Rhodopseudomonas palustris: one gene and its partner. The protein of the gene in region 2 binds, or shares a complex with, the protein of the main gene of each other region. Links are inferred from orthologs where the notes say so. Each region holds a gene or a part of one and is shown on either strand. Other genes may lie near its edges. The genes, in order: dnaG and HZF03_RS15510.

The links.
Region 1: the proteins of HZF03_RS15510 (region 2) and dnaG are in contact, whole or in part, in a crystal structure (PDB 2R6A), measured with the Geobacillus stearothermophilus proteins. The link is inferred for Rhodopseudomonas palustris from one-to-one orthologs. Residues at the interface, in WP_033016901.1 of Geobacillus stearothermophilus: Ser13, Glu15, Ala16, Gln18, Glu91, Leu92, Asp94, Ala95, Val96, Pro97, Thr98, Ala99, Ala100, Asn101, Tyr104, Tyr105, Ile108; in WP_049624496.1 of Geobacillus stearothermophilus: Lys456, Leu457, Leu458, Pro459, Ala460, Asn463, Ala464, Leu467, Leu535, Leu536, Ile537, Ala538, Gln544, Glu545, Asp548, Tyr549, His552.

Annotation. Positions count from the first base shown.
Region 1 is NZ_CP058907.1:1,380,478-1,395,181, forward strand. The notes cover bases 11,786-14,704. They hold dnaG (DNA primase), read left to right. Parts: upstream 11,786-12,205; coding sequence 12,206-14,203; downstream 14,204-14,704. Other genes in these bases: HZF03_RS24580 (VOC family protein), read left to right, coding at 11,786-12,071; rpoD (RNA polymerase sigma factor RpoD), read left to right, coding at 14,463-14,704. Outside these bases: HZF03_RS06440 (ATP-dependent DNA helicase), read left to right, coding at 1-886; HZF03_RS06445 (class I SAM-dependent methyltransferase), read right to left, coding at 1,037-1,732; HZF03_RS06450 (Dps family protein), read left to right, coding at 2,015-2,542; HZF03_RS06455 (hypothetical protein), read right to left, coding at 2,805-3,329; carA (glutamine-hydrolyzing carbamoyl-phosphate synthase small subunit), read right to left, coding at 3,562-4,755; HZF03_RS06465 (alpha/beta fold hydrolase), read left to right, coding at 4,904-5,608; HZF03_RS06470 (GatB/YqeY domain-containing protein), read left to right, coding at 5,766-6,221; HZF03_RS06475 (DUF2189 domain-containing protein), read left to right, coding at 6,807-7,655; HZF03_RS06480 (SRPBCC family protein), read right to left, coding at 7,769-8,242; HZF03_RS06485 (ArsR/SmtB family transcription factor), read right to left, coding at 8,235-8,549; HZF03_RS06490 (LysE family translocator), read left to right, coding at 8,678-9,295; HZF03_RS06495 (N-formylglutamate amidohydrolase), read right to left, coding at 9,419-10,216; HZF03_RS06500 (gamma-glutamylcyclotransferase family protein), read left to right, coding at 10,378-10,785; HZF03_RS06505 (LIM domain-containing protein), read right to left, coding at 10,802-11,044; more of HZF03_RS24580, read left to right, coding at 11,397-11,785. UniProt on the Escherichia coli protein: RNA polymerase that catalyzes the synthesis of short RNA molecules used as primers for DNA polymerase during DNA replication.
Region 2 is NZ_CP058907.1:3,390,303-3,404,960, forward strand. What follows is about bases 6,304-9,176. They hold HZF03_RS15510 (replicative DNA helicase), read left to right. Parts: upstream 6,304-6,928; coding sequence 6,929-8,425; downstream 8,426-9,176. Other genes in these bases: HZF03_RS15505 (hypothetical protein), read right to left, coding at 6,332-6,529; alr (alanine racemase), read left to right, coding at 8,493-9,176. Outside these bases: HZF03_RS15470 (GGDEF domain-containing protein), read left to right, coding at 1-1,054; rpsF (30S ribosomal protein S6), read left to right, coding at 1,226-1,702; rpsR (30S ribosomal protein S18), read left to right, coding at 1,708-1,947; HZF03_RS15485 (hypothetical protein), read left to right, coding at 2,075-3,025; rplI (50S ribosomal protein L9), read left to right, coding at 3,061-3,648; HZF03_RS24560 (hypothetical protein), read right to left, coding at 3,813-4,784; more of alr, read left to right, coding at 9,177-9,734; HZF03_RS15520 (hypothetical protein), read right to left, coding at 9,860-10,117; HZF03_RS15525 (hypothetical protein), read right to left, coding at 10,114-11,751; HZF03_RS15530 (NifB/NifX family molybdenum-iron cluster-binding protein), read right to left, coding at 12,210-12,602; DNA repair protein RadA, read left to right, coding at 12,750-14,207; HZF03_RS15540 (CvpA family protein), read left to right, coding at 14,421-14,658. UniProt on the Escherichia coli protein: The main replicative DNA helicase, it participates in initiation and elongation during chromosome replication. Travels ahead of the DNA replisome, separating dsDNA into templates for DNA synthesis.

The DNA of each region.
Region 1 (14,704 bases), 2.0 Mb from region 2 along the record:
CGACGACGCTTCGACCATCCATTCGCTGATCTATCGCACCAAGGAGAGCGGCGTCGAGCAGCCGAGTTTTGAGCTGTGGGACGACGCGCCGGCTTCGAAAGCCAAGCTGATCGTGATCGACGAGTGCTCGATGGTCGACGAAGAACTCGGCCGCGATCTGATGTCGTTCGACTGTCCGCTCTTGGTGCTCGGCGATCCGGCGCAGCTGCCGCCAATCCAGGGCGGCGGCTTCTTCACCAATGCCGAGCCCGACGTGATGCTCACCGAAGTGCATCGCCAGGCGCAGGACGATCCGATCGTGCGGCTGTCGATGGACGTGCGCGAGGGCAGGGCGCTCGAACGCGGTCGCTATGGCGAGACCGAAGTGGTGACGCGCGATCAGCTTGATCCGCAGCGTGTGATGGACGCCGATCAGGTGCTGGTCGGCCGCAACAACACCCGCCGCGCCTACAATGCGCGCTTCCGCCAGCGACTGAACATCGAGGACCCGTTTCCGGTCGGTGGCGACAAGCTGGTTTGCCTGCGCAACAACCGCAAGAAGGCGCTATTCAATGGCGGGCTGTGGCGGGTGAAGTCGCGCTCGCCGATCAAGACCAAGATCATCACCATGCGGGTGACGCCCGATGAGGATTTCGGCGGCCGGCTGACCAAGGTCTCGGTCCGCAACGAGTGCTTCGCCGGCGGCATCGAGGACATCTCGTGGGATCAGCGCAAGCCCTATGACGAGTTCGACTACGGCTATGTGCTCACGGTGCACAAGAGCCAGGGCTCGCAATGGGATGACGTCGTGCTGTTCGACGAGAGCTTCGCGTTTCAGGACAGCCGCGCCCGCTGGCTCTACACTGGCATCACCCGCGCTGCGAAACGGCTCAGCGTGGTGGTGTAGGGGCGATTTCGCTCGACCTCTCTGCCTGTCATTCCGGGGCGCGAGCGATCAGCTCGCGAACCCGGAATTTGACGCGCATAATAACTTCGGGATTCCGGGTTCCCTCGCGGTGCGAGCGCCCCGGAATGACGTGCTGGCAGGACCGAAAAACTACTCAGCCTTCCGCGCCACGAAAGTCATCCGCCACGGGTTGTGGCCGATGTTGCGCTCGGCGCGGCGAGCGGTGAAGCCGGCGGCGTTCAGCTTGGCCAGCATCTCGGCCTCGCTGTAGCGCTGCAGGCCGATCTTCGTGCGCAGCTCGCGGTAGTCGGACAGCGCAGTCCGGGCTAGGCCCCACAGCGCATCCTTCATGAAGTCGTGACGGCGGGCCATCAACAGCAACGACAGCACGTCGCGCGTCATCCCGACCTCGGGGCGCAGAATATCGCCGACCACCAAGCTGCCGGGCGGCGACAGCAGCCTCCGGATCACCGCCAACGCCTGGTCGAGCTCGGCCGGCTTCATGTATTGCGCCACTGAATTCATCACCACCAGATCGACCGAACCGTCAGCCATGGTGCGCAGATCATCGAGCGACCGCACCCTGATCTTGGTGTTGAGTGCGTAGCGGGCGATCAGCCGGCCGCGTACGCCGGGGGCGGGTTCGGCCAGGATCAGCTTGCCGCAGGCCTCTGCGACGGTGGTCGCCGACAGCGCCTCGCCGCAGGAATAGTCCAGCACCACCGCGCCGGGGGAGGGGATGTAGCTGATTATGTCCCGGGCGATCTCGGCAAAATGCACGTCGCGATGGCGCTTGCTGACATAGATCGTGTGGGTGGAGTCGTAATAATCGATCCAGTCGTCCATCCCTTGACCCCGAAACACCCGCCGAACCAGGCCGAACGCGGCCAAATCAGGGCCGATCGGTGCAGTACTGCTGTCTTTGCATGGCTGTTCCATGAATGGAACGCCACCGGACGCAGCGCGTTGATGAGGGGTCTAACGTGTTTCGCGGGAAACACCAATGCACAGCCGAAACATCCAAGACGAGCTTTTCGGGACCGGCTTGGATCGACCGGGCCGCGGCCGCCCCGCCTGACCGTTGCATCCACCCCTAGCCGTCAACCGCATCACCGCAGGATTCTCATCGTGACCAAAGCAAAATCCGGCTCCGTCGCCCCCGAACTCGACACCCCGACCGACCTGCCGCCGCAGTCGGTGGAGAAGATCTCGACCGCGCTGAACGGTCTGCTCGCCGATTCCTTCGCGCTGTATCTGAAGACCAAGAATTTCCATTGGCACATCAGTGGTCGTCATTTCCGCGACTATCATCTGCTGCTCGACGAGCAGTCGGCGCAGATCCTGGCCACCACCGACGATCTCGCCGAGCGCGTCCGTAAGGTCGGCGGCACCACGCTGCGCTCGATCGGCCATATCTCCAAGCTCCAGAGCATCCAGGACAATAACGACGACTACGTCCCGCCGCGCGAGATGCTGCGCGAGCTGATGAACGACAACAAGAAGGTTGCCGCCGCGATGCGCAAGGCGCACGAGATCGTCGACGAGTGCAAAGACGCCGCCAGCGCCGGCTTGCTCGAGAACTTCATCGACGAAACCGAGAAGCGCACTTGGTTCCTGTTCGAAGCCACCCGCCAGGAAGGCGCCAACGAGGCGTAGGCGACGCGGGCTGTACAAGAGGCTCTCATTGAAGAGTTTATGAGAGAGACTCCCCCAAGCACAGCGACCTCCCTCTCCCCGCCCTTAGCGGGGAGAGGGGTGGGGTAAGGGGCGAAGCAGGCACTGCGCTGCGGCTTCGACCGAGCCCTTAGACTGTCGACTCCCTGGAGACGCTCCCTCACCCGGATTGCTGCGCAATCCGACCTCTCCCCGCGCGAGGGGAGAGGTGAAGACGCGCACCTGGGATGAGAGCACTGCGAAGCTACTTCAGCCATAGCTTCCGCAGTGGTCCATCGGCCCCGTACACCGGATCAGTCTTTGGCAGGGCTACCTGCGGAATGGTCTGTAACGCGCGCCGATAATTGGCGGGCGTGGGCCGCGTCACCTGCATCTTCGGCCCCTGCGGATAGGCGCCGACCACCGAGAAATCGTGGCTGGCGAACAGGCATTTGTGGCCGGTGCCTGCGGGCAGCACGGCGATGTCGCCGGGTGTCAATTCGATCGCTTCGCCTTGTTCGCCGCCGAACAGCACCATTGCCCGGCCGCGTGCGACGCCGAGCGCCTCATGCACGGTGGCATGATAATGGTGGTAATCGAAAATGCCGTTGCGCCAGCGGTCTCCCCAGCCATTTTGCTCGAACAGCTCCTCGATCGCCTGCTCCGGCTCACGGCCCGAAACATCGATAGCGCGCTTGTACAGCAGCAGCGGCAGCGGTGTGTTCGGGATCAGCCCGTCGTCGTCGAACACCAACTCAAGCGGTTTGATCTGGTCGCGGGCAAGCGACATGGCGTCTCCGGCGCGTGCAGGGAAGGATCATCGGCTCGCTGAGATAACGTGACGCCGCGCCGGGCGTTCCCGTGTTCGTCACTCGCCTAATACACGTCATTCCGGGGCGCGCCGATAGGCGCGAACCCGGAATCCAGACGTGACTGTGCCCAAATCAGATTCCGGGTTTGCGAGCTACGCTCGCGCCCCGGAATGACAAGTTGAGAAGATGATATGAGTAAGGCCGCCGCGACTACGCGGCGGCTTTCTTCGCGCGCATCAGATCGGTGAAGCGGCGGAACAGATAGTGCGAGTCCTGCGGACCGGGCGATGCCTCGGGGTGGTACTGCACCGAGAACACCGGCTTGTCGGCCAGCGCGATGCCGCAGTTGCTGTCATCGAACAGCGAGATGTGGGTCTGCTGCACATTGGCCGGCAGCGTCGATTTGTCGACCGCGAAGCCGTGGTTCATTGAGGTGATCTCGACCTTGCCGGTGGTGAGATCCTTGACCGGATGATTGGCGCCGTGGTGACCCTGATGCATCTTCACGGTCTTGCCGCCGAGCGCGAGGCCGAGCATCTGGTGTCCGAGGCAGATGCCGAAGGTCGGCACGCCAGTCTCGATCACCTTCCGAATCACCGGCACCGCGTATTTGCCGGTCGCGGCCGGATCGCCCGGGCCGTTCGACAGGAACACACCGTCCGGCTTCATCGCCAGGATGTCTTCGGCCGAAGTGGTGGCGGGCACGACGGTGACCTTGCAGCCTTCGCCGGCCAGCAGCCGCAGGATGTTGCGCTTGATGCCGTAGTCAATCGCGACGACGTTGAACTCGGGCTTGTCCTGCCGTCCGAAGCTCTCGCCCCACGCCCAAGGCGTCTCGTCCCAGGTGAAGCGCTGGGCCGAGGTGACCATCGGCACCAGGTCCATGCCTTCCAGGCCGGGCCACTCGCGGGCCTCTTCCTTCAGCGCGTGCAGGTCGAACTCGCCGGTGGGCGAATGCGCGATCACCGCATTGGGCATGCCCTTGCTGCGGATCAGCGCAGTCAGAGCACGGGTGTCGATGCCCGACAGGCCGATGATGCCGCGAGCCTTCAGCCAGGCGTCGAGATGGCGCGACGAGCGATAGTTCGACGGGGCGGTGATGGCGCTGCGCAGGATCACGCCCCGTGCGCCCGGCGTCGCCGCCATGTTCACCGTCTCGATATCCTCGTCGTTGGTGCCGACGTTGCCGATATGCGGGAAGGTGAAGGTGATGAGCTGCCCGGCGTAGGACGGATCGGTGAGGATCTCCTCGTAGCCGGTCATGGCAGTGTTGAAGCAGACCTCGCCAACGGCGTGGCCCTCTGCGCCGAGGCCGAAGCCTTCGAACACGGTGCCATCGGCAAGCACGAGCAGCGCGGTCGGCTTGTGGTCCGGCCAAGCGGGATGGGATGCTGAATTGGTCATGAGCGCACTACATAGTCGCGGGCGTTGCCGACGTCAAAGCGCCGAACCCCTCCAACTGTTCGCTTTTGGACGAGATTTGACAGGGAATTTGGCTGTCCTAGGCTCCCTGGCGGGCGCAGGGGCAGAATCGTGCGTGGGGAGAGCTTGAATGGACACATCATTGCCGGTGGTGCTGGTGCCCGGTTTGGCGGGCTCGCCGCGGATCTACGCCCCGATCTTCCCGGCGCTATGGGCGTGCGGCTCGCCGGTGACCGTCGCCAACCATATCTGCGACGACAGCATGGCGGCGATCGCCCGGCGGATTCTTGCCGAAGCCCCGTCACGGTTCGCGCTCGCCGGGCATTCGATGGGGGGCTACATCGCGTTCGAGATCATGCGTCAGGCGCCCGACCGGGTCGCCAAGCTGGCGCTGATCAACACCCAGGCCCGGCCCGATAGCCCGGAGGCCACCGAACGCCGCACCCGGCAAATCGGAGAAGCGGAGGCCGGCCGGCTGCATGCGGTGCTGGACGAGCTGTACCCCGGCTTCGTGCATCCGTCGCGCCGCGATGACGCCGCGCTGCGGACCGTCGTTCATGAGATGGGCGATGACGTCGGCGCTGCCGGCTTTGTCCGCCAGCAGCGGGCGATCATTGCCCGCACAGACTCGCGCCACACCGTGGGGACGATCGGTTGCCCGACCCTGGTGATTTCCGGCGACACCGACACCACCATTCCGAACAGCCTTTCGCGGGAAATGGCCGACGGCATCACCGGGGCGAAGCTGGTGATCATTCCCGATTGTGGCCACCTGCCGCAGATCGAGCAGCCCGCCGCGACCGCTGCCGCGCTGGCGGACTGGCTGCGGAACTGAGTTGTCTGAGGCTACCGAAGCGCCTACATCAGCGGCAGATTTGCCATTTTCGTCATCGTGAGCCGAAGGCGAAGCAATCCAGGCTCTTTTCGCGGCCTCTGGATTGCTTCGTCGCTTCGCTCCTCGCAATGACGCATCGAATACGAAGGAGCCCGACATGCTGCGCGACGACATCAACAACGCCGTGAAAGAGGCGATGAAGGCCAAGGACGAGCGCAAGCTGTCGACGCTGCGGATGGTGAATTCGACCATCAAGAACGCCGACATCGAAGCCCGCGGGCAGGGCAAGCCGCCTTTGAGCGATGGCGATCTGCTCAGCCTGCTGCAGAAGATGATCAAGCAGCGCCAGGAATCGGTCGAGCTTTATGACAAGGGCGGCCGCGCCGAGCTCGCCGATCAGGAACGCGCCGAGATCGCCGTGATCCAGGCCTACCTGCCGCAGCAGATGTCCGACGACGAGGTGAAGGCCGCGATCGCCGCCACCATCAGCGAAACCGGCGCTGCGCGCATCAAGGACATGGGCAAGGTGATCGGTGCCCTGAAGGCGAAGTACGCCGGCCAGATGGACTTCGGTAAGGCCAGCGGCATGGTGAAGGCAGCGTTGACGGGTTAATCGCGCGCTGACGTTCGCGCGATCCTTTCGTCCTTCATTCCGGGGCGCCGCGGAGTGGCGAACCCGGAATCTCGACGTGATCCTGCGTGACGGCCGCCGCGCACCCCGTTGCGCCTTTCTTCGCGAAAACTGCAAGATTCCGGGATCGCGGTCGCTCGCGAACCCGGAATGACTGATCAAACTCAATGCCCCATCGCCGGCTTGTCGCTGCGGAGGGAGAGCGCCAGCGGGATCATGGCCGCGGCGATCAGGCCGAGCGCGACGAAGACGTCGAGATAGGCCAACAAGCGATCTCGGCGCACCGCTTGCACAGCCGTTCACGACGGTGTGAAGCGGGGCCTGCCAGCCTGCCGAACAACGGCGATGTGTAGGTGCGGCTGCGGAAACGCGTCCAAACGACCCGCTGAGTGGCTGGTTTTGCGCGTGTTGCGGCGCGAATTAGTTGTGCGATGCGGCGGGAACTAATCGATATGCATGGCTCTTAGCGATCGGCTGCTACCAAGTTGATTGACGGTCGTTGCGCTTCGCGCCTTAATACGCGTAACTAATAATGAACAATGCCCCACGAACCAGGGAGGAGCGACTATGTCGATCTCCGGTAAGGTTGATCCCGTGGTGCGGCCGATTGCGATCGGAGACATCGCGGAAGCGTTGGGTCAGGGCCTGCGCGATTTCCAAGCCGCGCCTCTGTACGGGCTGGCGTTCGGTGCGTTCTATGCGGCGGGCGGATTGTTGATCCTCGCCTGTCTCACTGCCTTCCACATGGTGTATCTGGCCTATCCGCTCGGGGCGGGCTTTGCGCTGATCGGGCCGTTCGTCGCGCTCGGCCTGTACGAGGTCAGCCGGCAGCGTGAGGCCGGCAAGCGGCCGTCTTTGCTGCAGATCGTCGGCCTGATGCGAAGCCGCAGCGAGCTTGGCTGGATGGCGTTCGTGACGCTGTTCCTCTTCGTCATCTGGATGTACCAGGTCCGTCTGCTGATCGCGCTATTCCTTGGCGTCGGCGCGTCGTTCGGCAGCCTGCAGGAGTTCATCTCGGCGGTGCTCACCACCAACGAGGGGCTGGTGTTCCTGGCTGTCGGCAATTGCGTTGGCGCCTGTCTGGCCCTGGTGCTGTTCTCGTTGACGGCGGTATCGTTCCCGCTGCTGCTCGATCGGGACGTCGATTTCGTCACCGCGATGGTGACCAGCGTCCGCGCGGTGGTGAAGAGCCCGCTGCCCATGATCGGATGGGCCGCCACCATCGTGGTCTTGCTGGCGATCTCAGCGCTGCCTTATTTCCTCGGGCTGGTGGTGACGTTGCCGGTGCTCGGTCATGCCACCTGGCACCTGTATCGCAAGATCGTTGCGCCGGTCGCGGCTGAACTTCCCGACACCGCCGATACCGAGGCGAGCAACAACGTCGTGGCGATGCCCAAGCGCGCCGCGACAGGCTGAAGCCTAGCTAGAGACGGTTGATGGCCGGGACAGGCCCGGCCACGACGGCTCCGTGAGGAAACTAAGCTGTTTCCGGACAAGCTTTGCCGCAGGCAATGTGACCCGGTTACGGCTTACACATGAGCGGATTCCGCCGCCGCGTGCGACTGCGGAGCGAATGGTAGCGGCTGGCCGGTTTCCAAAATGCTCTTCAGGCTCGCCAGCACCATCGGCCAACCGAAACTGATGCTCGGCAGCGTCGCGCTGCCTTGGGTGAAGTTTTGGTGCGTGACCGTGAGCTTGACGAGGTCGCCTTGCGGTTCGATCTCGTAGGTCACGCGTGACGGTTTTTCCTGGCGCATCCCCGGATCCCACACCGAGACCCAATCGTACGCGAGCCGATGCGGCGGATCAGACTCCACGATAGTGCAGCGGTTCTTGATCTCGCCGCCGCGCTCCATCGTCATTTCGGAGCCGACGGTCCAGTCCGAGCGCAGCGTGCAGTCCATCCAGTAGCGCCGGGTGAAATCGGCGTCGGTCAAGGCGTGCCACAACCGGTCTGGCGTGGTGCGGATATAGGTGACGTAGGCGAATTCCGGCTTACTCATCGCGCGTCTCCAGTTTGCGTTTCAGATCGCTGAGGGCGGCGAGCCGGCCGCGCTCGAATTTCCTGATCCAGCGTTCGCCGATCTCATGGATCGGCATCGGGTTCAGGTAGTGGAGCTTCTCGCGGCCGTGTTTGACCGTGGCGACCAGATTGGCCGCTTCGAGAATCGCAAGGTGCTTGGTCACGGCTTGCCGCGTCATCGCGAGGCCGTCGCAGAGATCGCTCAGCGTCTGCCCGTTGCGGGCGTGGAGCCGGTCCAAAAGGGCGCGCCGCGAACCATCTGCCAGCGCTTTGAAGACCTCATCCATGGCGGCGATAATAGGCAACCAAAAGGTTGCGTGTCAACACCGACCATCGACGCGGCCTTTTCGCCAGTCGTCGCAGTCGCGCAGGGCTGGTAACGTCTCGGTGGAATCGTTGCGTGAATGGGAATGCCATGTCTCTCGAAATGTACCTGACCTTCGTCACCGCCTGCATCGTGCTCGCTCTGCTGCCAGGGCCGGTGGTGACGCTGGTGATCGCCAACGGCCTGCGTCACGGCACACGTGCCGCGTTGCTCAATATCGCCGGCGCGCAGCTCGGGCTCGGTCTGGTGATCGCGCTGGTCGCTGCAGGGCTGACCACGTTGATGGCGACGATGGGATATTGGTTCGACTGGGTACGGTTTCTCGGCGCGGCGTATCTTGTCTGGCTCGGCATCGGTCTGATCCGCAGGCCGGTCGAAGGTCTGTCGACCGATCAGCCGCCGCCTCCGCCGCGCGGCGGCTTCTTCCTGCAGGGCTTCTTCGTGCTGCTGGCGAATCCGAAGGTGCTGGTATTCTTCGGCGCGTTCATCCCGCAGTTCGTCGACATGCAGCGCGAGACGGTGCCGCAGGTGGCGCTGCTCGGCGTCACCTTCATGGTGATCGCGGCGATGACAGATGCGATCTACGCGCTGCTCGCCGGCCGCGCCCGCACGATGTTCTCGGCCCAGCGCACGCGGCTGCTGTCGCGGATCTCCGGCGGCTTCATGATCGGCGGCGGCATCTGGCTGGCGCTCAGCCGGGCGAAGTAAGGCGCGGCCTTGCCGTCATTGCGCGGAGGCGAAGCCGACGAAGCAATCCAGCTACCGGGTACTCGGCGCATCTGGATTGCTTTGCCTTCTGCTCGCATTGACGCAGAGATTTGCGATAGCGTGCTATCGCAGCGCTTGCTGTTGCCGGAGTGTATCGGCGATCGTGCTCAGCACGCGGGTGAGCCGGCTGGCCCATTCGACCTGGCCGGCCTCGTCGGTGATCTGATCCTGGCGGATTTCGATGCCCGAGGTGATTAGACCGCGTGCGGTGCCGTGCACCGGAATGGTGTAGTCGGTGCCGTCCGAGACCGCATAGGGCTGATTGTCGCCGATCACCAGATCCGGCTCGCGGCGCAGCTCGGCGAGCAGCAGTGGCGGCAGCACGGTGCAGTCCTGATACAGCGTGCCGATGTGCCAGGGCCGCGCCATGCCGTGATACACCGACGTGAACGAATGCAGCGCCAGCAGCACGGTCGGCTGGCCGGACAATTGTCGGTCCTCGATCGCGGCCTCGATCTGTTGGTGATACGGATCGAAGATCAGCCGCCGCCGCTCCGCGGCGTGCTCGCGAGACAGCCCGTCATTGCCGGGGATCGTGGTCGCTTCGCTGACCAGCGGGATCGAACTCTCGGCGCTCGGCGGCCGGTTGCAGTCGATCACCAGCCGCGAATAGCGCTGCGCGATCAGATGCGCGCCGAGCGCATCAGACACCCGCTCGGCGACACCGGCGATGCCGACGTCCCAGGCGATGTGCCGCGTCAGTTCGGCTTCGGGCAGGCCGAGGTCGCCGAGCTGCGCCGGAATCTGGCGGCCGTAATGGTCGCACACCAGCAGGAACGGCGACTGTCCGTTCTGATTGCGCTCGATCACCGGAGGTTCTCCGGCATCGAGGCTGAGGAAATTATCGCGCACGCCGTCCATCACCGAACCTGCCTATCGATCTGTGCCGTCCGAGCCCCGCCGAATCGGTAGCGGATTCGCCGGCGCGGCGTCGAGACGATTGAACTTCGCCGGCACGAACCGGGCATGACAGCCCGCCGACGTTTGGATAGCTTCGGCCGGACTTGCTGAAGTTGCGGTGAATGATGTCCGATCGTCTGTTCGTTTATGGCACGCTGATGCGCGGCTACGACCATCCTATGGCCCGGCTGCTGTCGTCGAATGCGGAGTTTGTTGGGGCGGCTTCGATCCCGGGCCGACTGTATCTGGTGCGGCACTATCCGGGCCTGGTGCCGTCGGATGATCCAGCCGATCGCGTTCACGGCGAAGTGTTCCGGCTGCATCGGCCGGACGAGGTGCTGGCGCAGCTCGACGACTACGAAGGGTGCGGGCCCCGCGACCAGCGCGCGGAGTACCGGCGCGAGATCGCCTGCGTGACGCTGGAGGGCGGCACCGAGCTCGACGCGTTCGTGTACTATTTCAATTGGGACGTGGCGCGGCTGCCGCGTATCGAAACGGGGCGGTTTCAGCCGGAAGCGTTTTCCGGCTGAAAGGGCCTGAAGGCTTCTAGCCGGTGAGGTGCAGCTCGATCCGCGCATTGGCGGCGAGCGGCAGCAGGGTCAGCCAATCGGGATCGCCTGGCTCGGTGAGGCAGAAGCTCGGAAAGTCGTAGGCTTCGACCGAAGCGGTGGCGATATCGAGCACGTGGCCGCAGTCGTCGCATTTCCAGGAATGGATCTCGTACACCCCGTCGATGGCTTCCACGCCAAGCGACGTCATCTGCGCATTGCAATGGGCACAATTAGCCATGGTCTGGCTCCTTATCGTTCGAACGCGACGCTCCAGAACTTCGGAAGCGACGCGGGTGAGCCCTTTAAGCCTTGGCTGATCGTTCTCCCCCGACTCCCCCGCATTGCGCAGGGTGCGGCAGTTCAATCCCGCTTGCGCGGTGCAGCAATGAGCTGGATCAAACCGGCTCCGCTTGCGAATTGTCGCGGGTTTACAAGGGTATCGACCATGCCGCAATGCGAAATATTGCGAGGTGATGACACGCGTGTGCAACTTAGTTTGTTCGCGCTAAAGTGGCTGTCCTAAAGGTCGACAACTTGGAGGCAGGCGCGGCGACGTCAATAATACCCGCTTTGCATCGGGGCAGATCACTATGGACCACTCAGACTTTCGAATCGGACTGGAGTTTGTGACGGCAGCCGGACGCTGGCGCTGCACGGATATCGGCACACGTACGATCACTGCGATACGTCTCGATCTCGATCATGACACGAGTTGCTACGACGGGCCGCCCTACGCGATCACCGAAATGGCTTTCGATGAAGACGACATCGCTGCCTGTGCGATCGCTCCAGAACACGGTTCGTTCGACGACAGCGGGAAATTCAGGATTGCAGAGCCGCAGCGGAATCATACATCCAGCCTGTCTCGCATTTGTGCGATCGACTACACGGCTATCATCGTTCGCGACATGCCTGCGATGCGGGCATTTTATAGCGATTTGCTTGGATTTTCATTGATCCGGGAACTGTCCCCCAACTGGGCGGAGTATCGGGTCGGCCGCAACGTCCTCGCGCTCGCCAAGCCAAAATTGACAGCTGCAGATTCTCCAATTCCGTTCGGCACTGCATCGGTTCAGCTGGCGTTTCGCGTGCCTCTGGCCGATGTCGATCGATGCGCTGCTGAACTTGCCCAGAAGAGCGTCGCTTTGCTGTCGCCCGCGACGGACCAGAGCTTCGGGCACAGGACGTTGTTTTTTCGGGACCCCGACGGAAATTTGCTAGAGATCTTCGCTGAAATCCCTTCCTTTCCGGTGTCTCAGCGTTAGTCGGCGGGGATTCATCGCCGTCTGTGGCTGTGGATAGCCGGGACAATTCGGCGCCCCCTCGTCATCACCCTGCGCGAGCCTATATCCATGGTCGGTTGGCGCCGTTGCTGAGCGCCGCTTAGCCCCCGAGCCCTATGCGCTTCTCGCCGCAGTTCCTCGACGATCTGAAAGCCCGGCTGTCGGTGTCGGAGGTGGTCGGCCGCCGCGTCAAGCTGAAGAAGGCCGGGCGGGAGTGGAAGGGGCTGTCGCCGTTCCAGCAGGAGAAGACGCCGTCGTTCTTCGTCAATGACGAGAAGCAGGCGTGGTTCGACTTCTCCTCGGGCAAGAACGGCTCGATCTTCGATTTCGTGATGCTGACCGAGGGCGTCGACTTCCCCGAAGCCGTGGAGCGGCTGGCGGCGATGGCCGGCGTGGCGCTGCCGGTGCAGTCGCCGGATTCGGCGCGGCAGGAACAGCGCCGCAAGTCGCTGTACGACGTGATGGAGCTGGCGGCGAACTACTTCGCCGAGAATCTTGCCTCGCGGGCCGGCGCCCGTGCTCGCGGGTATCTCGCCGATCGCGCGATCTTGCCGGGCACGCAGGTCAAGTTCCGGCTCGGCTACGCATCGAACGAGCGCTACGCGCTGAAGGAGCATCTCGGCAAGCACGGCGTGCCGGTGTCCGACATGATCGAAGCGGGGCTGTTGTCGGCGGGCCCTGATATTCCGGTGCCGTTCGACAAATTCCGCGATCGCGTGATGTTTCCGATCACCGATCTGCGCGGCCGGGTGATTGCGTTTGGCGGACGCGCGCTGGAGAAGGACGTTGCGGCGAAGTATCTGAACTCGCCCGAGACGCCGCTGTTTCACAAGGGCGACAATCTCTACAACCACGCGCCCGCACGCAAAGCCGCGCATGACGGCGGCGCGGTGATCGTGGTCGAGGGCTATGTCGACGTCATCGCGCTGGTCACCGCTGGTTTCCCCGCAACCGTCGCGCCGCTCGGTACCGCGCTGACCGAAGCGCAGCTGCAGCACCTCTGGAAAATGGCCGACGAGCCGATCCTGTGCTTCGACGGCGACCGCGCCGGCCAGAAGGCGGCGTATCGCGCCGCCGATCTGGCGCTGCCGCATCTGAAGCCTGGGAAGAGTCTGCGTTTTGCGCTGCTCCCAGAAGGGCAGGACCCCGACGATCTCGCTCGCGCTGGTGGCCGGCTGGCGGTCGAGGAGGTGATCGGCGCGGCGCGTCCGCTCGCCGACATGCTGTGGGCGCGCGAGGTCGAAGGCGGCCTGTTCGCCACGCCCGAGCGCCGGGCGGCGCTGGAGGCGCGGATCAACGAGCTGTCGAACGGTATCCAGGACGAGGTGGTGCGGCGCTATTACCGCCAGGATCTGGCCGAACGGCTGCGGGCGGCGTTCGCCCCGCCGGGCGGCTATGGCGGCGGCTTTCGCGGCGGCGGCGGCGGCGATTCGGGGAGGCGATTCGCCCCGCGGGACGGTTTTCCACAGGGCGGCGGCCGATTTGCCCCGCGCGGGCGTCCGGGACAACCGGCGCCGATGCTCGGCCGCGGCCCCTACCAGATTGCCAGCCCGGACCTGATTTCGAGCCCGATCATGCGCGGCCAGCGCTCGGCGATGTCGCGCCGCGAGGCTCTGATTCTGATCTCGCTGCTCAATCACCCCTGGCTGCTCGACGACCATCTGGAGGAAATCGCCGCGCTGGAATTCGCCCATCCGGAGGCGCACCGGCTGCGGGCGGCGATCATCGCCGCCTTCGCCCAGCATCACCACCGCGGCGACGATCCGGTCGGCCAGGCCGAAAAGCTCCGCGCAGATTTGGTTAAGGCAGGCTTATCCGAGCAATTGCAACGGGTTGAGCGGGCGATCACGACCTCGGCGGTGTGGGGGAGCGGGCCGAAGGCGGCGCGCGAGGACGTCCTTTCGACGTGGCAGCAACTCGTTGCCTTGCATCGACAATCCCACTCCTTACTTAGGGAATTGAAGGATGCCGAGCTGGCTTTGGGTGACGACGGCAGCGAGGCGAATATGCGGTGGTTGAACGACGTCAAGGCGCGCCTGGCGCAGGTCGAGGGGACCGAGGCGCTGATCGAGGGATTCGGCGAATCCTCCGGCCGGTTCCAGCGCAGCGTGTGAGGCGGTCAGCGGAAGGCCCCGGGCGGGCGTCGAGTCGAAAAGACTCGCCAATTCCCGGATTTAGCTGCAAAAACAGGGTTAGTAAGGGCTTAACGGCATTCCGGTAGAAGGCCTTCGGGCGACCAATTTGGGTAACCAGCGAGCGGGATCGTGCGGGGTGGCGCAGGCGGGCGCCGCCCTTTGTGCGTCTCTCCCGATAAGGCAAGTTTTCATGGCGGCGCGGTGACGCCTCGTCCGTGAGCGCGTTCAGGAGCAGTGGATGGCCAGCAAGGCGAAGACGGTTCAGGTGCAGGACAAGGACAAGGACGACAAGGTAGACGCGCCGGAGAAGGACTCCGTCGACGCTCCCTCGCCGCTCCTCGACTTGTCGGATGCGGCCGTCAAGAAGATGATCAAGCAGGCGAAGAAGCGCGGCTTCGTCACCTTCGATCAGCTCAATGAAGTGCTGCCCTCCGACACCACGTCGCCGGAGCAGATCGAAGACATCATGTCGATGCTGTC
Region 2 (14,658 bases):
ATTGCAGCGCGATGAAGCTGCCGGCCGCCCCGGCAATGCGGTCCTGCCGCTGTATCTCGGCATGTCCTGGGCGACCTGCTACGGAATCGGTTGCGGGCTTTGCGCCATCTCCGGGGAATGGCTGCTGATTTTGATGGCCGGCATCTTTATCTCCGGCCTTGCGGGCGGGATCTCCTCGCGCAACTCGGGCACGCCACGGTACGGCATCACACTGATCTATCTGCTCGGCACGCCCTACAGCGTGGCGATGGTGCTGTCGCCGCTCCCCTATATGTACATTGTCGGACTGCTCGTTCCGATCTGGGGCTTCGGCATGGCTCTCGTGCTGCTCGAGAATTACGAGGTGCTGCTCAACCTGTTTCTCTCCGAGCGGAAGAATCGCCGGCTGGCCAACTACGATTCTCTCACCGGGCTCCCCAACCGGGTGATGAAGCGGCAGCGGTTCGAACGGTTGCTGCGCGGCGCGGATGCGTCCGCCGCCGCACCTCTCACCGTGTTCTGTCTGGACCTCGACGGCTTCAAGAGCGCCAACGACCGGTTCGGTCATGCCGCCGGCGATGCCGTGCTCGTTTCGGTCGCCGAGCGGCTGCGCAGCAGCGTCCGCGAGCAGGATCAGGTGTTCCGTGTCGGCGGCGACGAATTCGTGGTGCTCCTGCCCGGAACACGAACGGACGATGCGGCTCCGGTTGCGCAGCGAATCATCGCCGCGATTGCCGAGCCGTTCGAACTGGCAGGCCACGGCCGGCTCGACATCGGCGTCAGCATCGGCGCGGCAACCTTCCCGACGGATGGCTCGACCGTGGATGACCTGCTGCGGGCCGCCGATATTGCGATGTATGAGGCCAAACGGCAGGGAAAGGGCCGGTTCGTGGCGGCCGGCCGCAACGGCATGGTGCCCCAACACCCCGCCCCCGATACCGCCAACGTAACTCCGGCCTCGAGAGTGCGGGCCCCCGAACCGGCCGGCCTGTGGTCGAAACTGCAGCTTCCGTCCCTTGCCAAGGCGGCCGAAATCCGTATAACGGCGCATCCGCAGATCCCGGCCGGGAGCTGAACGGACGGTCTCACCATGATCTCCCCTGGGCCTTATCTCCCTTGGCGATTTTGATGCGGCAGGGCCAGTCGGCTCGTCGTCCCGTGCTTCCGCCTTCTGAGCAGTCGAGTCCTTTCCGAAGGGTTCGAAGGGCTTGCCGCCGGTTCTGCGCTAACACGAGAAAGGACAACCATGCCTCTTTATGAGCATGTCTTTTTGGCGCGCCAGGATGCCAGCGCCCAGCAGGTTGAAGAGCTCACCACCCAGATCACCGGCGTGATCGAAGGTCTCGGCGGCAAGGTCACCAAGACCGAGTCGTGGGGCCTGCGCTCCCTGACCTACCGCATGAACAAGAACCGCAAGGCGCATTTCGTGCTGCTGAACATCGACGGCCCCGCCGCGGTGGTCTCGGAGATCGAGCGCCAGGAGCGGATCAACGAAGACGTCATCCGTTATCTGACGGTGCGCGTCGACGAACACGAGGAAGGCCCCTCGGCGATGATGCGCAAGGCCGATCGGGATCGCGAACGCGACGACCGTGGCCCCCGCGAAGGTGGCTTCCGCGGTGATCGCGAAGGCCGTGGCGACCGCGACGGTTTCCGTGGCGATCGTGGTCCGCGCCGTCCGCGTGAAGACGCCGACGCCCCCGCAGCAGCAGTCGAGGAGTAAGCACTATGGCTGAAGCAGGTGCACGCCGTCCGTTCTTCCGCCGCCGCAAGACCTGCCCGTTCACGGGAGCGAATGCGCCGAAGATCGATTACAAGGACTCCAAGCTGCTGATGCGTTACGTCTCGGAGCGCGGCAAGATCGTGCCGAGCCGCATCACCGCCGTGTCCGCCAAGAAGCAGCGCGAGCTCGCGCGCGCCATCAAGCGCGCCCGTTTCCTCGGTCTGCTGCCCTACGTGATCCGCTAATCGAAGTAGCCCCGCGGCGTCCGCGCCGCGGGGCTCTCTTTACTTCTCTCATAAGGCTTCCGGGTCGTCCGGTCGCCGATGGTTGGGGCGAAACGCCTCTAACCGCTCGAAGGGAGCGGGACAGCTGATGATGATCAACATTCTGATCGCGCTCGCCGCCGGCTGTGCTTCGGCGCTGATGTTCGTCTCGATCATTTCGGGCGCGCTGATCTCCTTGCTGCTGTTCTATCTGGCGCCGCTGCCGCTGATGGTTGCCGCGCTCGGCTGGGGCGTGCTCGCCGCCGCGATCGGCGGCCTGATCGCAGCCCTCGGGCTCGCCGCGCTGGTCAGCTTCCCCTACGCCATCGCCTTCGTCGTCACCATTGCGGTACCGGCATGCTGGCTCGGTCACCTCGCCCTGCTGGCGCGGCCGGCGGAAGCCGCGCAAGGCGAGACGCCTGCGCTGGAATGGTATCCGGTCGGCCGCCTGATCGCGTGGATGGCAGCATTCGCTGCGGCCACCACCATGGCCGCGCTATTCACGCTCGGCACCGACGGCGCCACCATCAATGACAGCCTGCGCAATGGCCTGCAGCGCGCGCTCGGCCCGCGCAGCACACCCGGCAGCGACGCCGCCCTGGTCGATGCGCTGGTGGCCATCGCACCGCCCGCAGCTGCCACCGTGGCGATGCTGACGCTGACGCTCAATCTTTGGCTGGCCGCGAAGATCACCTCCACCTCCAATCGGCTGAGCCGGCCCTGGCCGGATCTGCGGACCGTGACGCTGCCGCCGATGACGCTGGCGGTGTTGTCGCTGGCGCTCGCGCTCAGCTTCGTCGGCGGCTTGACCTCGATGTTCGGCAAGACCGCCAGCGCCGCGCTGTTCGTCGCCTACGGCCTCACCGGCGCGGCGACGCTGCACACGCTGACGATGGCGTCGCGCAGCCGACTGTTTCTGCTCAGCTCGACCTACGCGTTGATGCTGATCTTCCTGTGGCCCGCCGTCGGCCTGATCGCACTCGGCCTCGGCGACGCCTTTCTCAATCTACGGCAGCGCTACTTCGAGCGCCGCTCAATGCCGCCTCCCCCCACTCACTAGTTCAACATCTTTCGCAAACACACGAGGAGATCATCATGGAAGTCATTCTGCTGGAACGTGTCGCCAAGCTCGGTCAGATGGGCGAGCTGGTCCGCGTCAAGGACGGTTTCGCGCGCAACTTCCTGCTGCCGCGTGGCAAGGCGCTGCGCGCCACCGCCGCCAATCGCGAGAAGTACGAGCACATGAAGGCCGATCTCGAGGCGCGTAACATCGCCGCGAAGGCCGAAGCCACCAAGGTCGCCGAGAAGATCGACGGTCAGAACGTGGTGGTGATCCGCCAGGCGTCGGAAGGCGGCCAGCTGTTCGGTTCGGTGTCGGTGCGCGACATCATCGCCAGCTTCGACGGCCAGGGCGTCAAGATCGATCGCAGCCAGGTGCTGCTCGACGCGCCGATCAAGACCATCGGCAAGCACAGCATCCAGGTCGCGGTGCATCCGGAAGTCGAAGTCGCAGTTTCGGTGACCGTGGCGCGCAGCGCCGAGGAAGCCGAGCGCATCAACCGCGGTGAAGACATCTCGACCCGCCGCGAAGACGAAGACGCCGCCGCCGAGGCGCTGGCCGCCGCCGGCGAGTTCTTCGATCCGGACGCGCAGTTCGGCGAAGAGCAGCCGACCGAAGAGTAAGCCGCTCGCGCAGCAGACCATCGACGAAGCCCGGCCTGAGTGATCAGGCCGGGCTTTTTGCTGCCGTCTGGCGGTGTCGGCCGCATCCCAAATTGCCGCCGCATCGTCCCATGAAAAAGGGCCGCGCATCGCGCGGCCCTTTCAATGTCAGCAGCCTTCAGGGCTTATTTCGAAGCGGGCACATCGGCCGTACCAGACGGCGGCTGAGCCGGCTGCGGCACCACCTCGGTCGACGGAGCAGACGGCGTGTCCGACCGTCGGGCCGGCGGACCAGCCGGTGACGGCGGCGGAGCAGCCGGCTTCGGCGTCGCGGCGGCCGGCGCGGCGGATTCGGGCGCCTTGGTTTCGGAGGGAGCCGCCGGCTTGGCCGGCTCAGGCTCAGCAGCCTTCGGCGCCGGCGTCACAGCCGGCACCGGATCGGTGTGAGCCGGAGTTTCGGCGGCCGGAGCCGCGGCGGGCTTGCCTGCGCCCTGCTTCGGAGCGGCGCCAGCCTCGCCCTTATTCGGCTCAGCCGCGGGCGCTTCAGGCTTGGCAGCTTCAGGCTTGGCAGCTTCCGGCTTGGCCGCTTCGGGCTGAGCCGGCTTCTCGCGCAGCCGCTTCTTGTCGCGGCGCTTCTTGGTCGGCTTGGCTTCCGGCTCAGGCGCGGCAGTCGGTTGTGCTTCGACGCCCGGAGCCGGGGCTGCGGCCTCGGCCGGCGGCTCAGCCTCGACTGGCGCGGCGCGGCGCTTGGACTTGCGACCGCGTTGAACCTTGGGCTCTTCCGCCTGGGGTGCCGGCGCAGCCTCGTCCGGAGCAACCGCTTCGGGAGCGCCGCGGCGCTGGCGGCGCTGCTTGGGTTCGGAAGGCGCATCCTGGCGGCTGCGAGCGTCAGTGGCGCCGTTCGACACCAGATAGGCGCTGAGAGCCGAGGCCATTTCGCCGCTGGTGGTGTAGTGCTGTCTCAGAAACGCCCCGACCGCATTCGGCGGCACGGTGCGGAGCAGACCGCGGGGGCTCTTATGGCAGACCGAGCAGGTGCTCGCGAAGATCTGTGCCGAGCTCTTGCCCGCCTCTAAATTCTGGGCCCGGGCGGGCTGCGCGACGGTGATCCCAAGCGCGAGCAGTACCGCTACCGAACTGAGCAATCGGCTTACCATTTAGCCCTCCGATGCAAAAAATCGCCGCAGCAGCGGCGGTGACCTTTTAGCGAATTGTGAGATGATTGGAAGCGGAGAGATGGAACATCACCGTGCATGAAATGAGGCAGCTGATCAGCCTCTTTGTCATGACGCGGATGTTACCTGTGAACGCTTCGGCCGTGCCTGGGTGACAGCGATAAGAACAAAGCCGCACGGTCGCCGTTGATGCAGTCGAGGCGCTGCTTCGCTGTCGGCGTCCGGTTTTGGGGCAAGTCGATGGACGGAGTATTTCGTCTACTGCTCGGCCGCTTCATCCAACGCGGCACCATCATTTTCACAACCGCAGGCGGCACCACCTTCACCTGCGGCGACGGGACCGGCGAACCAGTCCATGCTCGACTGACCTCGCCCCTCGCCCAGCGTCGCCTGCTGCTCGATCCCGAGCTCGCGCTCGGCGAGATCTACATGGACGGCGGACTAGTGATGCAGCAAGGCTCGATCGCCGACCTGCTTGCGGTCGCCATGGGCCAGCCTGACTGGACTCCGCGCTGGGCCAAACTTCACGGCCTGGTGCGCTATTGGATCCGGACCCTGCACCAGTTCAATCCGCGCAGCCGGTCGCGCAACAACGTCGCTCACCACTACGATCTGGACGGCCGGCTCTACGCGCTGTTTCTGGATTCCGACAAGCAATACAGCTGCGCGTATTTTGAGACGCCCGACGCCAGTCTCGACGACGCCCAGCTCGCCAAGAAGCGCCATGTCGCAGCGAAGCTGTTGACCACGCCAGGACAACGCGTGCTCGACATCGGTTCAGGCTGGGGCGGCTTGGGGCTGTATCTGGCTGAGACCTGCGGCGCAGATGTCACCGGGGTGCAGATGTCACCGGGGTAACGCTGTCGCGGGAGCAGCTTCGGGCGGCCAACGCACGCGCCGCCGAGCGGGGCCTTGCCGATCGAGCCCGCTTCCTGCTGCAAGACTATCGCGACGTCCCCGGGCCGTTCGACCGCATCGTCTCTATCGGCATGTTCGAGCATGTCGGCGTCGATCACTACGACACCTACTTCCGCCGCTGTGCCGAATTGCTCAAGGGCGACGGCGTGATGCTGCTGCATTCGATCGGGCGCTCCGAGGGTCCCGGCTTCACCAATCCTTGGATCGCCAAATACATCTTCCCGGGCGGCTACCTGCCTGCGCTCTCCGAGGTGCTGCCCGCCATCGAACGCGCCGGGCTTCTGGTTTGCGACATCGAGATCCTGCGGTTGCACTACGCCGAGACGCTGAAAGCGTGGCGCGAGCGGTTCCTGGCGCATCGGGAAGAAGCCGAGCGGCTATACGACGCGCGGTTCGTCAGGATGTGGGAGTTCTATCTGGCCGCGTCGGAGATGTCGTTCCGGAAGCAGAACACGATGGTGTTCCAGATCCAGCTCACCCGGCGCCAAGGGGTGGTGCCGATCACGCGCGACTATATTGCGGCGGAGGAGAAACGGCTGCGCGGGATGGAAAAGAGCCGCACGCCGCGGCTGCAACTCGCCGGCGAATGACCCCGGTGGAGTGCAATATTCTCAGCTGACGAGAAGGATGGGGGCCTCGTGGTCCGCCGCCGGCGGCAGCGGGCGTGCCAGATGAGCCTCGGCGGCGCACAGCAGTTCGCGGTCGCACGGCCGATGCTCGGCCTCTTCCGCCGCGGCGCGCTCGAAGGAATCGATCAGCGAGGTCAGCCAATCGCGATCGGAGTGGTCGTGGCAATACTGCTGCGCCATCTGCTCTGTCCATCATCCGAGGCACCTCGCGAGCCGCAGCGAAGTCCTCGACGCTCTTGCCCTGTACCGCGTCACCTTGTTCGAGTGCATCCCGCCAGGCGGGAACCTCAGTGATCACGTCTGCCGATATCCTCGCCGAAAATTCTTACGAATCCCCGACTGGAGCGGATCGATCTGTCTCGACCGTCCATTTTGAACTGTCGTCCGACCGCCGCTGAAGGTTCAATGCCGCCCGAGGTCGTGCCGGAACGCGTCAAGCACGGGTGATGGCGGCTCCGGCGGTCATCCACATCCTTGTCGCGCTGGTGCATAACGCGCGATTGCGGCTTTCGCTCCCAAGGAAATCGGCGCTTTAGTCGCGCCCCGCATCCGACAAATTCGACCCGATTATCGAGAGCTATGGCCGCATCTGATTCGAACGTTCTAAAGCTCGCTCCGGAACCCGGCGCGCCGGCCTTCCGGACCGCGCCGCACAACATCGAGGCCGAACAGGCCCTGCTGGGCGCGATCCTGGTCAACAATGATGCGTTCTACCGGGTGTCTGACTTCCTCGAGCCGAAGCACTTTTTCGAGCCGATCCACCAGACCATCTTCGAAACCGCTGCCAGCATCATCCGCGCCGGCAAGGTCGCCACTCCGGTCACGCTGAAGACGTTCCTGGCCGCGGATCTCGATCTCGGCGGTCTGACGGTCGCGCAATACCTGGCGCGCCTCGCTGCCGAAGCCACCACCATCATCAACGCCCAGGATTACGGGCGGACCATCTACGAGCTGTCGCTGCGCCGCGATCTGATCGGCATCGGCACCGACATGGTCAACGTCGCCTTCGACGCGCCAGTCGACTTCGCGCCGAAGAACCAGATCGAAGACGCCGAGCGCCGGCTTTACGAACTGGCAGAATCCGGCCGCTACGACGGCGGCTTCCAGAAATTCTCCCAGGCGCTGACCACCGCGGTCGACATGGCGGCGAAGGCGTTCCAGCGCGACGGAAAACTGTCGGGCATCTCCACCGGGCTACGCGACCTCGACACCCGGATGGGCGGGCTGCAGCACTCCGACTTGATCGTGCTCGCCGGCCGCCCCGGCATGGGCAAGACCGCGCTCGCCACCAACATCGCCTACAACGTCGCCAAGGCTTATCGCGGCGAAGTGCAGCCGGATGGTTCGACCAAGACCGTCAACGGCGGCATCGTCGGCTTCTTCAGTTGCGAAATGTCGGCCGAACAGCTCGCCACCCGTATTCTCGCCGAGCAGGCCGAGATCGCCTCGAGCAAGATCCGCCGCGGCGGCATCTCGGAAGCCGACTTCGACAAGCTTCGCGACGTCTCGATCGAATTGCAGTCGCTGCCGCTGTTCGTCGACGAAACCGGTGGTCTGTCGATCGCCCAGCTCACCGCCCGCGCCCGCCGCCTGAAGCGGCAGAAGGGCCTCGACATGATCGTGGTCGACTACATCCAGCTGCTGCAGGGCTCCAGCAAGAAGGGCGACAACCGCGTCCAGGAAGTCACCGAGATCACCACCAGCCTGAAGGCGCTGGCCAAGGAATTGAACGTCCCCGTCATCGCGCTGTCGCAGTTGTCGCGTCAGGTCGAATCCCGCGACGACAAGCGCCCGCAGCTCTCCGACTTGCGTGAATCCGGTTCGATCGAGCAGGACGCCGACGTCGTGATCTTCGTGTTCCGCGAGGAATACTATCTGCAGAACAAGGAGCCGCGGCCCGGCACGCCCGAGCACGAGAAGTGGGCGACCGACATGGAGCTGGTCCACGGCAAGGCCGAAGTGATCATCGCCAAGCAGCGTCACGGTCCGACCGGCACCGTCGATCTGCAGTTCGAAGGTCAGTACACCCGCTTCAGCGATCTCACCGACGACAGCCATCTGCCAGAACGGATTTGACGCCGGAGCGGATCTGAGCCGCGCCGGCTGCCGTTGAACGGCCCGCAGGCAACGCATAAGGTGCGCTATGCATATCCTTCCCGATCCGAACGCCACCGTCGCCGAGTTGTTGACGCCGGAGGCGGGCAAAGCTGCTGAGTTCGCCGCGGCCAACGCGGCCGCGTCCGGCATTCTCACCATCGATCTCGACGCGCTGGTCGCGAACTGGCGCAAGCTCGAAAAGACCGCCATCCCCTCCGAATGCGCCGGTGTGGTCAAGGGCGACGCCTATGGCTGCGGCGCCGGCCCCGTCACCAAGGCGCTGCTCGCGGCCGGCTGCAAGACCTTCTTCGTCGCCACGCTGAGCGAAGCACGCGTCGTGCGCGAAGCCGCGCCCAACGCGACGCTCTACGTGCTCGACGGGTTCTTCCCGAACTCAGGCGACGAATTCGCCAAGCTGAATTGCCAGCCGGTGATCGGTGATCTGTACGAACTCGCCGAATGGGACGTGTTCTGCCGCCGCACCGGTTGGCGTGGCGGCGCGGCGCTTCACATCGACACCGGCATGAGCCGGCTCGGGCTGACCATCGTCGAGGCGCAAGGCATCGTGCCGCGCATCGTCGCCGGTGACCACGGCATCACGCTGGTGATCAGCCACCTCGCCTGCGCCGATCTCGTCAACCATCAGCTCAACGCCAAGCAGGCCGCGGCATTTCGCGAGATCGCCGGTCAGTTCACCGGCGTGTCGGCGTCGCTGTCGGCTTCGTCTGGCATCTTCCTCGGGCCGCAGTTCGCGTTCGATCTGGTCCGCCCCGGCGCGGCGCTGTACGGCATCAACCCCACGCCGGAAGCCGACAATCCGATGCAGCCGGTGGTCGACCTGAAGGCTCGTATCGTCCAGGTCCGCAGCGTCGAGCGCGGCGACACCGTCGGCTACGGCGCGACCTGGAGCGCACGGCGTCCGAGCAAGATCGCAGTGGTGTCGGCCGGCTATGCGGACGGTTACTTCCGCGCGGCCGGATCGAGCGACGGCACCCGCGGCGCCGACGTGATCATCGCCGGTCAGCGCTGCCCGATCGCCGGCCGGATCTCGATGGACCTGCTCGCGGTCGACATCACCGACCTGCCCGCCAACGCCGCGCGCCGCGGCATGATGGCCACCCTGATCGGCGACGGCATCACCGTCGACGAACTCGGGCATCACTTCGGCACGATCGGCTACGAGGTGCTGACCAGCCTCGGCCGCCGCTACACCCGGATCTACAAAGGCGGCGACGCCAAGCCGCAAACCGAACCGGCAGCGGTCGAGCCGGTGGCTCCGGCGAGCTGAGCCGCGCTTCAACTACAAACTCTCCCCGTCATTGCGAGGAGCGAAGCAACGAAGCAATCCAGCACAGTGAACTACGCTGGATTGCTTCGCTTCGCTCACAATGACGGATGGCCTCGCTTCGCTTTTCAATCTTCGTGGACCAGAAACAAAAAGCCGGTGATCGCCGCCATGAAGGCGAATGATCCGGCGACGCCGACCACGAAGATGATGCGCACCAGGATCGGCGCCTCGCTGGTCGCGATCACGCTCGACAGACCGAAGTAATTGTTGAACAGCACGATGCCGGCGAACAGCGCGCCGAACGCCGCGCCCATGCCGAAATGGCCGGCGACCTGGCGCCATTTGCGGCGCTCGTGATCGTTGTCGTGACGACGCGGGGTCATTGCACCGGCGAGCTTAGCTCACCGGCATGAACGCGGCCAGCGGAACCCGGCTGGGCCTGCGGCGGCGTCACGCGATACAGCGCGACATAATTGCCCCGATAGGCCGGCGAGAGCTCCGGCGACGGCACGGTGGCCGGCGGCTCGAGCATCAGCACCGCGTCGAAGCGGTGGGGCCAGTCGGCGAGATAATTCTTGCAGCGGTGCCCCGCCTGCCCGACCTGCAACGACGCCGTCTCCATCAGCATCGACAGCTCCACCGGCTCGCAAAGCGGCGCCGCATAGGACGCAAACGCCGGCTTCACCACCATCGGCTGCTGCGTGGCGTCGGCAAACATCAACGGCCAGAACGCGCGCCGCTCGATCGTCAGCAGTGCCCCGACGTGGTTGTCGAGCGGGAAGTAACGGGCCAACGCGCGGCCGGCCTGCGCCGCGGCAATGATATCAACCGCGCGGCCGCGGGCCATCAGCACCCGCTCGCCAGGCTCGACATGTGCGATCGCAGCGCGCAGCTCGGCGAGATCATGGCGATGGTCGTACCAGTCCTTCGATACATAGGCCGATCGCCCGGCGATCAACGCGATCACCAGTGCTGCAACGGCCACAGCGCGGCGCGGCGAGAGCTGCGGCAGCATGCCGGCGAACAGCAGCACGGCCGCCATCACCGCGAGGCGAATGTCGAGAAAGCTGCCGCCCTTGTACATCGCCGGCACGATCACAAAGCCAGCCGCCAGCACCACCAGGGTCAGCGGCAACGCCGGCGCCCACCGCGCACCGGTTATCACCAGTCCGAGCGCGATCAACAACGCACCGACGCTCAGCATCGTCACGACTTCGCTGGTCGTCATCACCGGCGCAAATAGATCCCACATCTTCGCAAGGCCGCGCCACGGGCCGACCCCGGCGCCGGCTTCGGAGAGCGGGCTTGCCAGATACAGCGCGACCGCCGGAGCGAGCGCGAGCGTCAGCAGCAGGGCCGAGACCGCCATCTCGCGGAACACCGGCGCGCCATCCCGCCGGGCTCGCACGATCCGCGCCATCTCTTCGCTGCCGATCAGAAGCGCGAACAGCGCCACGCCGAAGATGTGCGAGAAAAAGGTCAAAGCGGCGAATGCGGCACCGATCACCACCGCCGCCACGTTGCGGTTACGCCGGCGCAGCGCGATCCAGGCGGCCGCGCCGATCAGCGCGAGACCGAGCGACAGCAGGAAATTCATGAAGCCGAGAAAGAACACGGCGTTGTAAGCGACGACGCCGGAGGCGAGTGACCAATAGGAGAACCGGCCGAACACCACGCGGTGATACACGATGGCGCCGATCACCGGCATCAGCAGGCTGAGCGCCAGCAGGATGCGGCCGCCGACGTGAACGCTCGACACCTTGAGCAGCGCCGCGCCGATCACGTCCATGCCGAGATTAGGCAGGATCCGCCAATGCGGCGCGTACACCTGCGACAGGATTGGATCGTCCGGATGCGCCAGCACGAAGTAGCGCGCCAAATGATTGGGATAGTCGAGCACCGGCGGCACGTCGACCATCAGGAGCGGCACCAGCAGGACAACCAGAAGCGCGGCCGCCGCAGCCCACCAGCCGAGCGTCGGTCCGCCGCCCGGCGCGGCATCGGCAGCCTTGATCATCACGCGAAGTCCCCTCGCCCCGTGTCTGGTCGCGGCGGATCATCGCGCGCTGCGCGTTAGCACGAGGTCAATGCAGGCCCTGAAACCTGGGCGGCGATCGCTCGAAATTGGACGGTGAAAGGCACGCATCCTAAACAAAGAGTAAATATCGCGATATCGAGGATGCGGCATTGACTGGCGAAACAGAAGTTCGTCATCACGCTTTGCAACTCGCGCGCGCCGGCGCCGGCCATCCCACCGGCATCGTGGTCTCGACCGGCCCGATGAGCCCCTGTTCCTGTACAACGGCTTTGCGCGCGGCACCTCATCAGCACCGAGGCAGCAAATTCGCTCCGGGCCTATGCCAGCACTCCGGTGACGTTCAAACGCTTCGGCGCGCTGACCTGAGAGGTCGTATTGTGGGTCTCAAACCAGGCGCTGCGGCGGCCAACTAATCGGGCCGATCCCGTGCGTCGCAATCAGTGCCGCGAGAACAGGTCGCGCAGCCGGCACAGCGTGGTGGTGATATCGAAGCGCTGGTCGGGCAAGGCTTCGCCCTTGACGATGTGCTCGAGCGCCGTCGCCGGGTCGGTCTCGCCGGTGAGCAGCACGTCGGCGCCGCGCTTCTTCATGTGACGAACGAAGCCGTCGCCAGCGCTGCCCGCGACGATCAGCTCGACGCCGTCGAGCGGATGCGGGCCGTCGTCCTTGAAGTAGTGCGGGAGTTGTTCTTTCGTCAGTTCAACCTGGGACGGCGGTGGCAGCGGTCGACCGTCGCGATGCTCGGCGAGATCGTACACCATCCAGCGTGACGCCTGCCCAGCATGACCGCTGATCGTGGCCCAGTCTTGGGTAGGGATGGCGATCTTCATGTCCGGTCTTTCCCATGCACTTTCGAGGCGGCTGCTGATTGTCGGGATCCTCGATCAAATCTCGGCATCTGTCTGCTGGACCGTTGACGAATAGAACAAAATGTGAACATCAATGACACACCTTTCCGGGTCAAGCCGAGCACCCTCATGGCCAAAGCTTCCTCCTCCTTCGTCTGTCAGAACTGTGGTGCGGCGTTCAATCGCTGGCAGGGCAAATGCGAGGCCTGCGGCGAGTGGAATACGCTGGTCGAAGAAGCCGGTGACAACGCAGTGCCGGTGTCGATCCGCGCCAAGCGGCGGGGCCGGACGTTCAAACTCGAATCGCTGGCCGGCAAGAGCAACGACGCCCCTCGCCTGCCCTCCGGCATGGCCGAACTCGACCGTGTCACCGGCGGCGGCTTCGTGCGCGGCTCGGTGCTGCTGGTCGGCGGCGATCCGGGTATCGGCAAGTCGACGCTGCTGACCCAGGCCACAAGCCTGATGGCCAAGGCCGGTCACCGCACCGTTTACATTTCCGGCGAAGAAGCGATTGCCCAGGTGCGGCTGCGCGCCGAACGGCTCGGCCTCGCCTCGGCACCGGTCGAGCTCGCCGCCGAAACGTCGGTCGAGGACATCGTCGCGACGTTGTCCGAAGGCGCGACGCCGAAGCTGATCGTGATCGATTCAATTCAGACGATGTGGACCGACACAGTGGAGTCGGCGCCCGGCACGGTGACCCAGGTCCGTGCCTCGGCGCAGGCGCTGATCCGCTTCGCCAAGAAGACCGGCGCGGCGATCATCCTGGTCGGCCACGTCACCAAGGACGGCCAGATCGCCGGCCCCCGCGTCGTCGAGCACATGGTCGACGCGGTGCTGTCGTTCGAAGGCGAAGGCTCGCAGCAGTTCCGCATCCTGCGCTCGGTGAAGAACCGCTTCGGCCCGACCGATGAGATCGGCGTGTTCGAAATGACCGGCCTGGGGCTGCGCGAAGTCAGCAACCCGTCGGAGCTGTTTCTGTCCGAGCGCGACCTAGGCTCGCCGGGCACCGCCGTATTTGCCGGCATCGAAGGCACCCGGCCGGTACTGGTGGAATTGCAGGCACTGGTGGCCCCCTCGACGCTCGGCACGCCGCGGCGCGCGGTGGTCGGATGGGATTCGGCGCGGCTGTCGATGGTTCTGGCGGTGCTCGAAGCGCACTGCGGCGTCAAGCTGAGTGGCTACGATGTCTATTTCAATGTCGCCGGCGGCCTGCGCATCAACGAGCCCGCCGCCGACCTTGCCGCCGCTGCAGCCCTCGTATCATCCCTAGCGAACGCACCGCTGCCGACCGACGCGGTGTATTTCGGCGAGATCTCGCTGTCGGGCGCGGTTCGCCCGGTGGCGCAGACCCCGGCGCGGCTGAAGGAAGCCGCCAAACTCGGCTTTGCCCGCGCGGTGCTGCCGGAACAGACCCGCGGCGAAACACCCGCTGATGCCGGTCTGGCGCTGCAATCGGTCGGCGGCCTGTCCAGTCTGGTGGCGGATATCGCCGCGCGCGGCACGCGGCGGGGCGACGACGATGGTGCGCCGCGGACGAAAGCTGCCTCAAATGCAACACCGGCGCGATTCCGGCGCCAGGAAGCTTGAAGCGGCGTGACGTTTCCGGGACGCGCCGCTATACAACGGCCGCGCAAGCTGAACGTATCCGGCCACCAAGCTTTAACCCAGCGGAACATTGCTGTAGCGAGGCGGACGGGGGTGGTTTTCTCGCCTTGCGCCGCGTGCCATACCACCGTCACCTGTGCCGACCCCGTGCACGCCGATTCGCCGTTGTGCTGACCGAGCGGACCTGACCTGCCGATGCCGATTACCATCCTTGATCTCGTTGTTCTCGCGGTGATGTTGGTGTCGGGGCTGCTCGCGATGGTGCGCGGCTTCATGCGCGAAGTGCTGTCGATCGCGGCCTGGGGCGCCGCCGCGCTGGTGACGCTGTACGCATTTCAAAAGCTGATGCCGACAGCGCGGACCTATTTCTCGTCGGAGACGGTCGCCGCCGTGGTGGTGATCGCTGGCGTGTTCCTCGGCACCCTGATCATCG